DNA from 4 places in the Streptomyces sp. NPDC127117 genome. Region 4 is predicted to be linked to each of the others. Evidence: riboswitches for the same ligand, from Rfam matches in the RefSeq annotation. Region 4 holds a riboswitch; each other region holds the start of a gene.
What was found. A riboswitch is a leader RNA that binds a small molecule or an ion and turns the genes downstream of it on or off. The one in region 4 is predicted to bind cobalamin.
Positions count from the first base shown of each region.

Region 1: another riboswitch for cobalamin. It lies ahead of ACFVH0_RS23010 (cobalamin biosynthesis protein); the one in region 4 lies ahead of ACFVH0_RS25020 (ABC transporter substrate-binding protein).
Region 2: another riboswitch for cobalamin. It lies ahead of cobN (cobaltochelatase subunit CobN); the one in region 4 lies ahead of ACFVH0_RS25020 (ABC transporter substrate-binding protein).
Region 3: another riboswitch for cobalamin. It lies ahead of ACFVH0_RS04650 (prenyltransferase/squalene oxidase repeat-containing protein); the one in region 4 lies ahead of ACFVH0_RS25020 (ABC transporter substrate-binding protein).

Region 1 covers NZ_JBHXTM010000026.1:61,589-63,781, reverse strand. The annotation lists gene ACFVH0_RS23020 (anion permease) at 1-539, shown strand, start outside; gene ACFVH0_RS23015 (hypothetical protein) at 574-804, shown strand; cobalamin riboswitch at 999-1,131, shown strand; gene ACFVH0_RS23010 (cobalamin biosynthesis protein) at 1,276-2,193, shown strand, end outside.
Region 2 covers NZ_JBHXTM010000013.1:146,964-149,156, forward strand. The annotation lists gene cobN (cobaltochelatase subunit CobN) at 1-882, opposite strand, end outside; cobalamin riboswitch at 953-1,102, opposite strand; gene cobG (precorrin-3B synthase) at 1,150-2,193, shown strand, end outside.
Region 3 covers NZ_JBHXTM010000003.1:251,245-253,437, reverse strand. The annotation lists gene ACFVH0_RS04655 (MBL fold metallo-hydrolase) at 1-581, shown strand, start outside; cobalamin riboswitch at 856-991, shown strand; gene ACFVH0_RS04650 (prenyltransferase/squalene oxidase repeat-containing protein) at 1,101-2,193, shown strand, end outside.
Region 4 covers NZ_JBHXTM010000030.1:28,446-30,638, forward strand. The annotation lists gene ACFVH0_RS25015 (FecCD family ABC transporter permease) at 1-160, opposite strand, end outside; gene ACFVH0_RS25020 (ABC transporter substrate-binding protein) at 157-1,137, opposite strand; cobalamin riboswitch at 1,176-1,299, opposite strand; gene gndA (NADP-dependent phosphogluconate dehydrogenase) at 1,466-2,193, opposite strand, start outside.

The sequences.
Region 1 (2,193 bases), on a different contig from region 4:
TCATCCGCACCATGGGCAGCGGCCTCACCGACCTCAAGCCGCCGCAGGGCTTCGCCGCCCAGACCAGCGCCGCGACGGTCATCCTGGCCTCCTCGCACCTCGGCTTCTCCCTCTCCACCACCCAGTCCTGCTCCGGCGCCGTGATGGGCGCGGGCCTCGGCCGGCAGGGCGGTGTGGTCCGCTGGTCCACCGCCACCCGGATGTTCGTCGCCTGGGGTCTGACCCTGCCGGCCGCCGGACTGGTCGGCGCGGGCGCGGAGCTCCTCACCAAGCAGGGCACCTGGGGTGTCGTCGTCGTCGCGGCGCTGCTGGTCGCGGGCTCCGGTGCGATCTGGCTGGTGTCGCGCCGCAAGCCGGTCGGCCACGACGATGTCGCGCCCCAGGACGGCGGGGTCGAGCCCGCGGGCGTCGTCACCGCGGCCATCGCCGCCGTCAGCCCGCCGCCCACCATGGCCGCGGCGCCGGCCCAGAACCTCACGACCACCATTCCGGCCCCGGCCGGAACCACCCAGGACCCGGCGCGACCCGCCACCGTCTGAGCCGGCCGACAGGCCGGCCGTCTAAGGAATCAGCATGAACATCGACTGGGCAGCCCTCGGCTCCGTATTCGGCGTCTCCCTCGTTGTCACCGTCGCGCTGGTGGGCCTCTTCACCCTGGGCATCGTCGGCCTCTCCAAGCAGCCGGAACCGGCGGCGCAGGGCGGCTCCGGCGGCTCGCTGCTGCTGGCCCGCGCCGGCGCGTACGTCTGCTTCGGGCTGTGCGCGGCGGCCGTCGCGTACGGGATCTATCTGATCGTCGCCTGAGAGCGACCCACAATCAGCGACCCACAATCAGGGGGCGGTCCGAGCCGCTCCCGCGCACGCTCCTCCGTCGGGCCGGACACCACAGGTGTCCGGCCCGATGTGGGTATCAGCACACTGCGCCGTCGCAGGTCAACGGCAGGTTGACGGGCGTTCGCGGGGCGTGGTGGACTGCCGGAGCCAATTACGGCGACAGCAGAGGAAGCCGGTGCGAATCCGGCGCGGTCCCGCCACTGTCACCGGGGAGCGGTCCCCCAACACCGGAAGTCACGGCTCGCGCGAGCGGGCTGGAAGGCCGGGGGAACCGCGGATCCGGAAGCCAGGAGACTCTCGTCGCCGGTCACGTCGAACCAGGGCGCGGACCCTGAGTGAGGACATATCGCCATGCCTGGCTGCCGTGCGTCCGCTGTTTCGGCGCTCTCGACGAGAGCCGCCTGTACGAAGGTCCGCCGAGGCGCGACGGCCGGCTGAACCGTGCGAGCCGACCGCATCTTCGCGTACGGCGCCACGGCCGGTCTGATCGGCGATCTGCTGCTCGGTGACCCCCGCAGGGGGCACCCGGTCGCCGCCTTCGGGCGGGCCGCGGCGGGCGTCGAGCGCCGGCTGTGGCGCGATCACCGCGGCTGGGGCGCGCTGCACACCCTGGTCTGCGCCGGAGGCGCCGCGGGCGGTGCCGCGCTGATCGGCCGTGCCGTGCGTCGCAGCCCCGCCGCCTCCGTGGCACTGACCGCCGCCGCCACCTGGTCCGTCGTCGGCGGCACGTCCCTGGGGCGTGAGGCGCGGGCCATCGGCGGCGCCCTGGCCGCCGGTGACATCGACCTGGCCCGCGAGCGGCTGCCGCATCTGTGCGGCCGCGACCCGCACTCCCTGGACGGGCCGCAGATCGCCCGCGCCGTGGTGGAGTCCGTGGCGGAGAACACCTCGGACGCCGTGGTCGGCGCGCTGGTGTGGGGTGCGCTGGCCGGGGTTCCCGGGCTGGCCGGATTCCGGGCCGCCAACACCCTGGACGCCATGGTCGGGCACCGCTCGCCCCGGCATCTGCGCTACGGCTGGGCCTCGGCCCGCCTCGACGACCTCGCCGGCTGGCCCGGCGCCCGGCTCACGGCCCTGCTGGCCGTCGCCGCCGGGGGGCGGCCGCGGGGAGCGGTCCACGCCTGGCGGGCCGATGCCGCCAAGCACCCGAGCCCCAACGCGGGCCCGGTGGAGGCGTCGTTCGCGGGCGCACTCGGCGTACGGCTCGGCGGAACCCTCGCGTACGGCGGCCGGATCGAGCACCGCCCGGTGCTCAACGGGGAGACGGGCCGGGCCGTGGAGACCGCGGACATCGAGCGCGCGGTGCGGCTGTCGCGCCGGGTGAGCGCGCTGGCGCTGGGCGTCTGCGTGGCGGGGCGG
Region 2 (2,193 bases), on a different contig from region 4:
GTCGATCTCCTTGAAGGAGAACGGCACGGTGATCAGGCGGCCGTCGAACTCGGGGACCGCGATCTGGCTGGCGGCGTCGAGCGGGGAGACGCCCTCGTCGTTGCCCTCCCAGTCGGTGCGCGATCCGGTGAGGCAGAGCGCCTGGAGGATGGGGACGTCGAGGCCGCTGAGGACGCCCGCGTCCCAGGACTCGTCGTCACCGCCCGCCGATGCCTCGGCCGGCCGGGTGCCGCCCGCGGCGAGGACGGTGGTCACGATCGCGTCGGCGGCGCGCAGCGCCTCGATCAGTTCGGGCTCGGGGGTGCGCAGCGAGGCGACGTACAGCGGCAGCGCGCGGGCGCCGGCGTCCTCGACGGCACGGCACAGGGCGTCCACGAACGCGGTGTTGCCGCTCATGTGGTGGGCGCGGTAGTAGAGCACGGCGACGACCGGGCCGTCGGTGCGGCGGGCGGTGCGCTCCAGCGGGCCCCAGGAGGGTGCCGGGGCGGGCGGTGCGAATCCGTGGCCGGTGAGCAGGACGGTGTCGGAGAGGAAGCGGGCAAGCTGGTCCAGGTTGGCGGGGCCGCCGTGGGCCAGGTAGGCGTGGGCCTCGGCGGCGATGCCGATGGGGACCGTGGAGGCGGCCATCAGCTGGGCGTCGGGGGCCTGTTCGCCGGTGAGGACGACGACGGGGCGCCCGGTGGCGAGGACTTGGTCGAGGCCGTCCTGCCAGGCGCGTACGCCACCGAGGAGCCGTACGACGACCAGGTCGACGCCGTCGAGGAGCTGCGGGAGGTCCTGGAGCGGGAGCCGGGAGGGGTTGGCGTAGCGGCAGGAGACCGGGCCGTCCGAGGCGCGGGCGCTGAGCAGGTCGGTGTCGGACGTCGACAGGAGCAGGATCATGCGGCGTCGGGCCTTCCTCGGGGTGTCCACGCCCCGGGCGGTGTCGGAATGGAGTCTCCCCTGCTCGACGGAGTCGAGGGCCGGGGAAGGGAGTTCCTGACTCGCCCGGCCGGGGCCGGGCTCACAGTGGCGGGACCGTGCCGGAATCTCACCGGACTTCCTCCCCTGTCGCCGTCTGTGGCGACGACGTGCCGGATGGCCCGTCACTAGGCATAGTAAGGGCCGGTCAACCGATGGAGGACATACGGTTCTGCTCGGATGGTCGGTATGCTCGCCGCCATGCCCCCACCTGCCACTTCGCCTTCGCTGCCCGAAGACGCGTCTGCCCGGGACCGCGGTGACGCCTGCCCCGGCACACTGCGGCTGCACCGGGCGGACGACGGCGCGCTGGCCCGTGTCCGGGTGCCCGGTGGTCTGCTGACCGCGGCGCAGGCGGATGCCCTGGGTGCGGTGGCGGAGGGACTGGGCGATGGTGAGTTGCATCTCACTTCGCGAGGCAATGTGCAGTTGCGCGGGCTGAGCCCCGACTGCGGTGGCGAACTGGCCGGCCGGCTGGGCGAGGCGGGACTGCTGCCCTCCGCCCGCCACGAGCGGATACGCAACATCGTGGCGTCGCCGCTCTCGGGGCTCGACGACAGCGGGGCGGCGGACGTCGGACCGTGGCTCCGGACGCTGGACTCGCTGCTGTGCGCGGGCGCGCGGACGGCCGGGCTCTCGGGCAGGTTCCTGTTCGTGCTCGACGACGGCCGTGGCGATGTGGACGCGCTGGGCGGCGATGTGACGCTGCTGGCGCAGGACGGCGGAGCGGCGCTGCTGCGGATCGGCACGGCCCGGACCGTGGTGCGGATACCCGGTGCGCAGGCGCCGCGGGCCGCCCTCCTGGCGGCGGAGATCTTCCTGGAGCGGGCGTCGGGCACCGGCGCCTGGCGGGTGTCGGACCTGCCCGGCGGCTCCGGCTCCCTTCTCGACGAGGTCGTACGGCGGTTGCGGGAGGAGGATCCCGGCACCGCCGCCACCGAGGACCGCGACTGCCCGCGCGGCTCGGACGGCCCCGCCCCCGGCGTGGTCACCGGTCCGCACGACGGGGCGGCGCTGTCCGTCGGAATCCCCCTGGGTCGGATCGACGGGGCGCAGTGGCGGTCGCTGACCGACACGGCCCGGCACCGGGGACGTGGTGAACTGCGGCTGACTCCGTGGCGCGGGGTCGTCGTACCGGGGGTGGAGCGGCGACGGGCGGCGGGGCTGCTGGACGAGCTGGGGGCCACCGGCCTCATCGTCGGACCCGACTCCCCCTGGACCGGGGTGGGTGCC
Region 3 (2,193 bases), on a different contig from region 4:
CCGCGCTTCCGGACCGGGAGATCGTGCCCGGTGAGCTGCTCGACCTGGCGGGGCGCAGGCTGCGGGCGATCTGGACGCCGGGGCATACGCCCGGGCATGTCTGCCTGCACCTGGAGGAGGAGCACCCGGGCAATCTGCCGGGGCGGGGACGGCTCTTCTCGGGGGACCATCTGCTGCCGGGGATCAGCCCGCACATCGGGCTGTACGAGGACCCGGACGACGCCACGGTCACCGACCCCCTCGGCGACTACCTCGACTCGCTGGAGCGGATCGGCAGGCTCGGGGCCGCCGAGGTGCTGCCCGCCCATCAGTACGCCTTCACCGATGCGGCGGGGCGCGTACGGGAGCTTCTCGGGCACCACGAGGAGCGGCTGACCGGGCTGCTCGGGCTGCTGGCGGAGCCACTGACGCCGTGGGAGCTGGCCGAGCGGATGGAGTGGAACCGGCCGTGGGAGCAGATCCCGCACGGCTCCCGGAACATAGCCGTCTCGGAGGCGGAGGCGCATCTGCGGCGGCTGGTGAAGCTCGGGCGCGCGGAGGCGGTGCCGGGGAGCGAGCCGGTGACGTACGTCGCGGTGTGAGTGGCAGGTGACGTACGTCGCGGTGTCAGTGACGAGTGGCATACGTCGCGGTGTCAGTGACAGGTGACCTACGTCGCGGTGTGAGGTGGCAGGTGATCTACGTCGCGGTGTCAGTGACGAGTGGCATGCGTCGCGGTGTGCGTGCCGTATGTCGCGGTGTGCGTGGTGGCGGGGTGTGTGGTGGCGGGGTGTGTGGTGGCGCGTACGTGAGTGGTGGCGCGTACCTCCCGGTGTGACCGGGGGCGCTTCTCCCGGCCCGGAACTCGGCCGGCGCCGCCCGGTAGAGTGTGCGGGTCGTCATCATGCCCGTTCAGGGGGAAGCCGGTGCGAATCCGGCACTGACCACGCAGCCGTGAACCGTCTTCGCAGGCGGTGAGTCGGAATGCCCTGTCCGCGGTCGTGACCGGCTCGCACCACCGGATCCCCCGGTGGTCGGCACCGTCGAGGTATACGGAGCCGGAGCCTGGTGCCTGAGCGTGCCTGTGCCCGGTTCACCCCGCAGGAGAGGCCCCGCCCGCCATGACCGTACGTCGCAGCGCAGCAACGCTCGCCGCCACCGCCGCCGTGCTCTGCGCGGCCGCTGCGCCGGTCGCGGTGGCAGCGCCGTCCCCGTCGCCCTCGCCGTCCGTCGCGCTGCCGTCCGGGCTGTACGGCACGAAGGACCCCACCTACGACGGTGTGTGGCGGCAGTCACTGGCCTTCCTCGCCCAACGGCTCGAAGGGGTCACCCCGGCCGCGAAGTCGGTGGACTGGCTGATCGGCCAGCAGTGCGCCGACGGCTCCTACGCCGCGTACCGGCCCGATGCCGCCAAGCCGTGCGACGCCAAGACGGTGCGGGACACCAATGCCACCGCGGCCGCCGCCCAGGCGCTGGTCGAGGTCGGCGGGCACCGCGAGACCGTGAACAACTCGGTGCGCTGGCTGAAGTCCGTACAGAACGAGGACGGCGGCTGGGGCTACACCGCGGGCGCGCCCAGTGACGCCAACTCCACCTCCCTGGTGATCGGCGCCCTCGCCCGTCAGGGGCAGCGGCTCGCCGACATCACGACCCCCGGCGGCAAGACCCCCTACGACCCGCTGCTCGCCCTCGCCATCCCATGCGGCGGCAAGGACGGCGGCGCCTTCGCCTACCAGCCCGACAAGAAGGGCGGGCTCGCCGCGAACGCGGACGCCACCGCGGCCGCCGTGCTCGGCACGATGGGCAAGGCCCTGGCCGTCGGGAACAACGCCGCGGGCAAGGCGCCCACCTGCCGGCCCGGTTCCGGACTCACTCCCGAGCAGGCCGCCCAGAACGGCGCCCACTACCTCACCGGCGCCCTCGCCGGCACCGGTCACCTGAACCTGGCGCCGATGCCCGGTGCCACCGACACCACCCCGCAGCCCGACTTCGGCAACACCGCGGACGCGGTCGTCGCGCTCTCCGCGTCCGGCCACCAGGACAAGGCGGCCTCAGCCGTCGACTGGCTGAAGAAGAACTCCACGGAGTGGGCCGGACAGAACGGCCCCGCCGCCTACGCCCAGCTGATCCTGGCCGCCCACGCGACCGGCAACAACGCCCGGGACTTCGGCGGCGTCGACCTGGTCGCCCGGCTCAACGCGGCCGGCCCCGAGC
Region 4 (2,193 bases):
CCAGGACCGTCCTCAATACCTCGCCCGGCGGAATCCGTACCGGGCCGAGCACCAGACCGGCCACCGCCGCCGCGAGCAGCAGCACCGTGAGGGCGCCGATCACGACGGGGGTCGAGCGGAGGACGGACTCCGGGCCGGTGCGGGCGGACCCCGCGCTCACGGAGTGCCGGGGTGCAGCTGCCCGGCCAGGTCCTGTACGGCGTCGGCGACCCGGACACCGAGCACGGCCGAGGACAGCGGGAGTACCGCGAACTTCTCGTTCTTGATCGCCGGCACGTCCGCGAGTGCCGGGTCGTTCAGCAGCCGCTTCTTCTTGGCCTCGACCGTGGTGCCTCCGTAGTCGTAGATCACGACCACCTCGGGCTTGCGCTTGATGACCTGTTCCCAGGACACGTCGCCGAAGGTGGCGTCGAGGTCCGCGAAGACGTTCCGGCCCCCGGCGAGCCGGACGATCTCGTTGCCGACGCCCTTGCCGCCCGCCGTGAACGCGGAGCTTTCCCCGGAGTCGTACACGAACACCGAGGGATGTGCGGAGCCCTTGAGCGCCGTCTCGACCTTCGTGATCTTCTGTCGTTCCTCGGCGATCAGCTTCTTGCCGCGCTCCGGTACGCCGAAGACCCTGGCGACTTGGGTGATCTCGGTGGCGAGCTGATCGATGCCGACCTTGCCCTTGGTGCAGTTCTCGATGTTCAGCCGGGTGTTGATGCCGTCCTTCTGGAGCCCCGCCCGGTCCTGGCCCTTGGCCTTGTCGAAGGCGCTGCTGTACCCGCCGTAGACGAAGTCGGGGTTGGCGCCGAGAAGCACCTCCTTGGAGGGGTACTCCTTCGCGAGCACCTTGGTCTTTTCGTACGCGGACCGGTACTCCGGCAGGATGCTGTCGTCCAGGTAGGCGGTCCCGGCAAGCCGGTCCTGGAGCCCGAGGGCCAGCATGATCTCGGTGACGTGCTGGTTCATGGTGACGACCCGCTCCGGCGGGGCGTCGAAGGTCGTCCTCGTACCGCAGTTGGTGACGGTGTAGGGGAAACCGTCGGCGGCCGGTGCGGCCTCTGCCCTGCCCTCGCCGTCGGTTCCGCAGCCGGTGAGCGGCAGCAGAAGCAGTGGTATGAGCGCGAGGGGTACACGGCGTATCGGGGGCATGGCCGAGCCTTTCCGGGGGATGTCCTCGTCCCCTGGGTCGTACGAGAAGGCGGCGCGGCCAGTATCTGGCTTCCGGGCTGTCGCAGCCCGGTCACAGTGGCGGGACCGTACCGGATTCACACCGGTTTCCTGACGCGCGTCGCCTGAGTTTTCGGAACTCATTCTGTCAGACCGCTTATTCCGGCAGGCCATGCCCCGTGCGCTGCCGGCCTTCGGCGGCCCCGGACGCCGATGTCCGCGACGACGACCCGCGCCGCGGACGGGGTGCTGCCCGGACCCGCAGGCTCGCCCGTTGTTCCCGCGGCCGAAGTGAAGCCGCGGGTGTGGGTCAGCTTTCGACTTCGGTTTTGTCGCCGCCCCAGAGGGTGTGGAAGGTGCCGTCGCGGTCGGTGCGGTGGTAGGTGTGTGCGCCGAAGTAGTCGCGCTGGCCTTGGGTGAGGGCGGCGGGGAGGCGCTCGGCGCGCAGGGAGTCGTAGTAGGCGAGGGTGGCGGCGAAGGCGGGGGTGGGGACGCCCTGGGCAGTGGCGGTGGCGATCACGGTGCGCCAGTCGTTCTGCGCGGCGGCGATCTCTTCGGCGAAGCTCTTGTCGGAGAGGAGGCTCGGCATCCGGGGCTGAGCCTCGTAGGCGCTGGTGATCCTGTCGAGGAACGCGGCCCGGATGATGCATCCGCCGCGCCAGATCGCGGCGACCTTCCCGAGGTCGATGTCCCAGTCGTATTGCTCGCTGCCGGCCGCGATCTCGTGGAAGCCCTGGGTATAGGCGACGATCTTCGAGGCATACAGTGCCTGCTCGACCTGGTCGGCGAATGCCGCCGCCTCGTCCTCACCGAGCTTGCGGGCGGTCGGTCCGGCGAGGTGGCGTGAGGCATCACGGAGGGCGGCGTGCCCGGAGACGGAGCGGGCGAAGACGGCCTCGGCGATGCCGGAGACAGGAACGCCCAGGTCGAGGGCGACCTGCACGGTCCAACGGCCGGTGCCCTTCTGTTCCGCCTGGTCGAGCACAACATCCACGAAGGGCTTACCGGTCGCCGCGTCGACATGCGAGAGCACTTCTG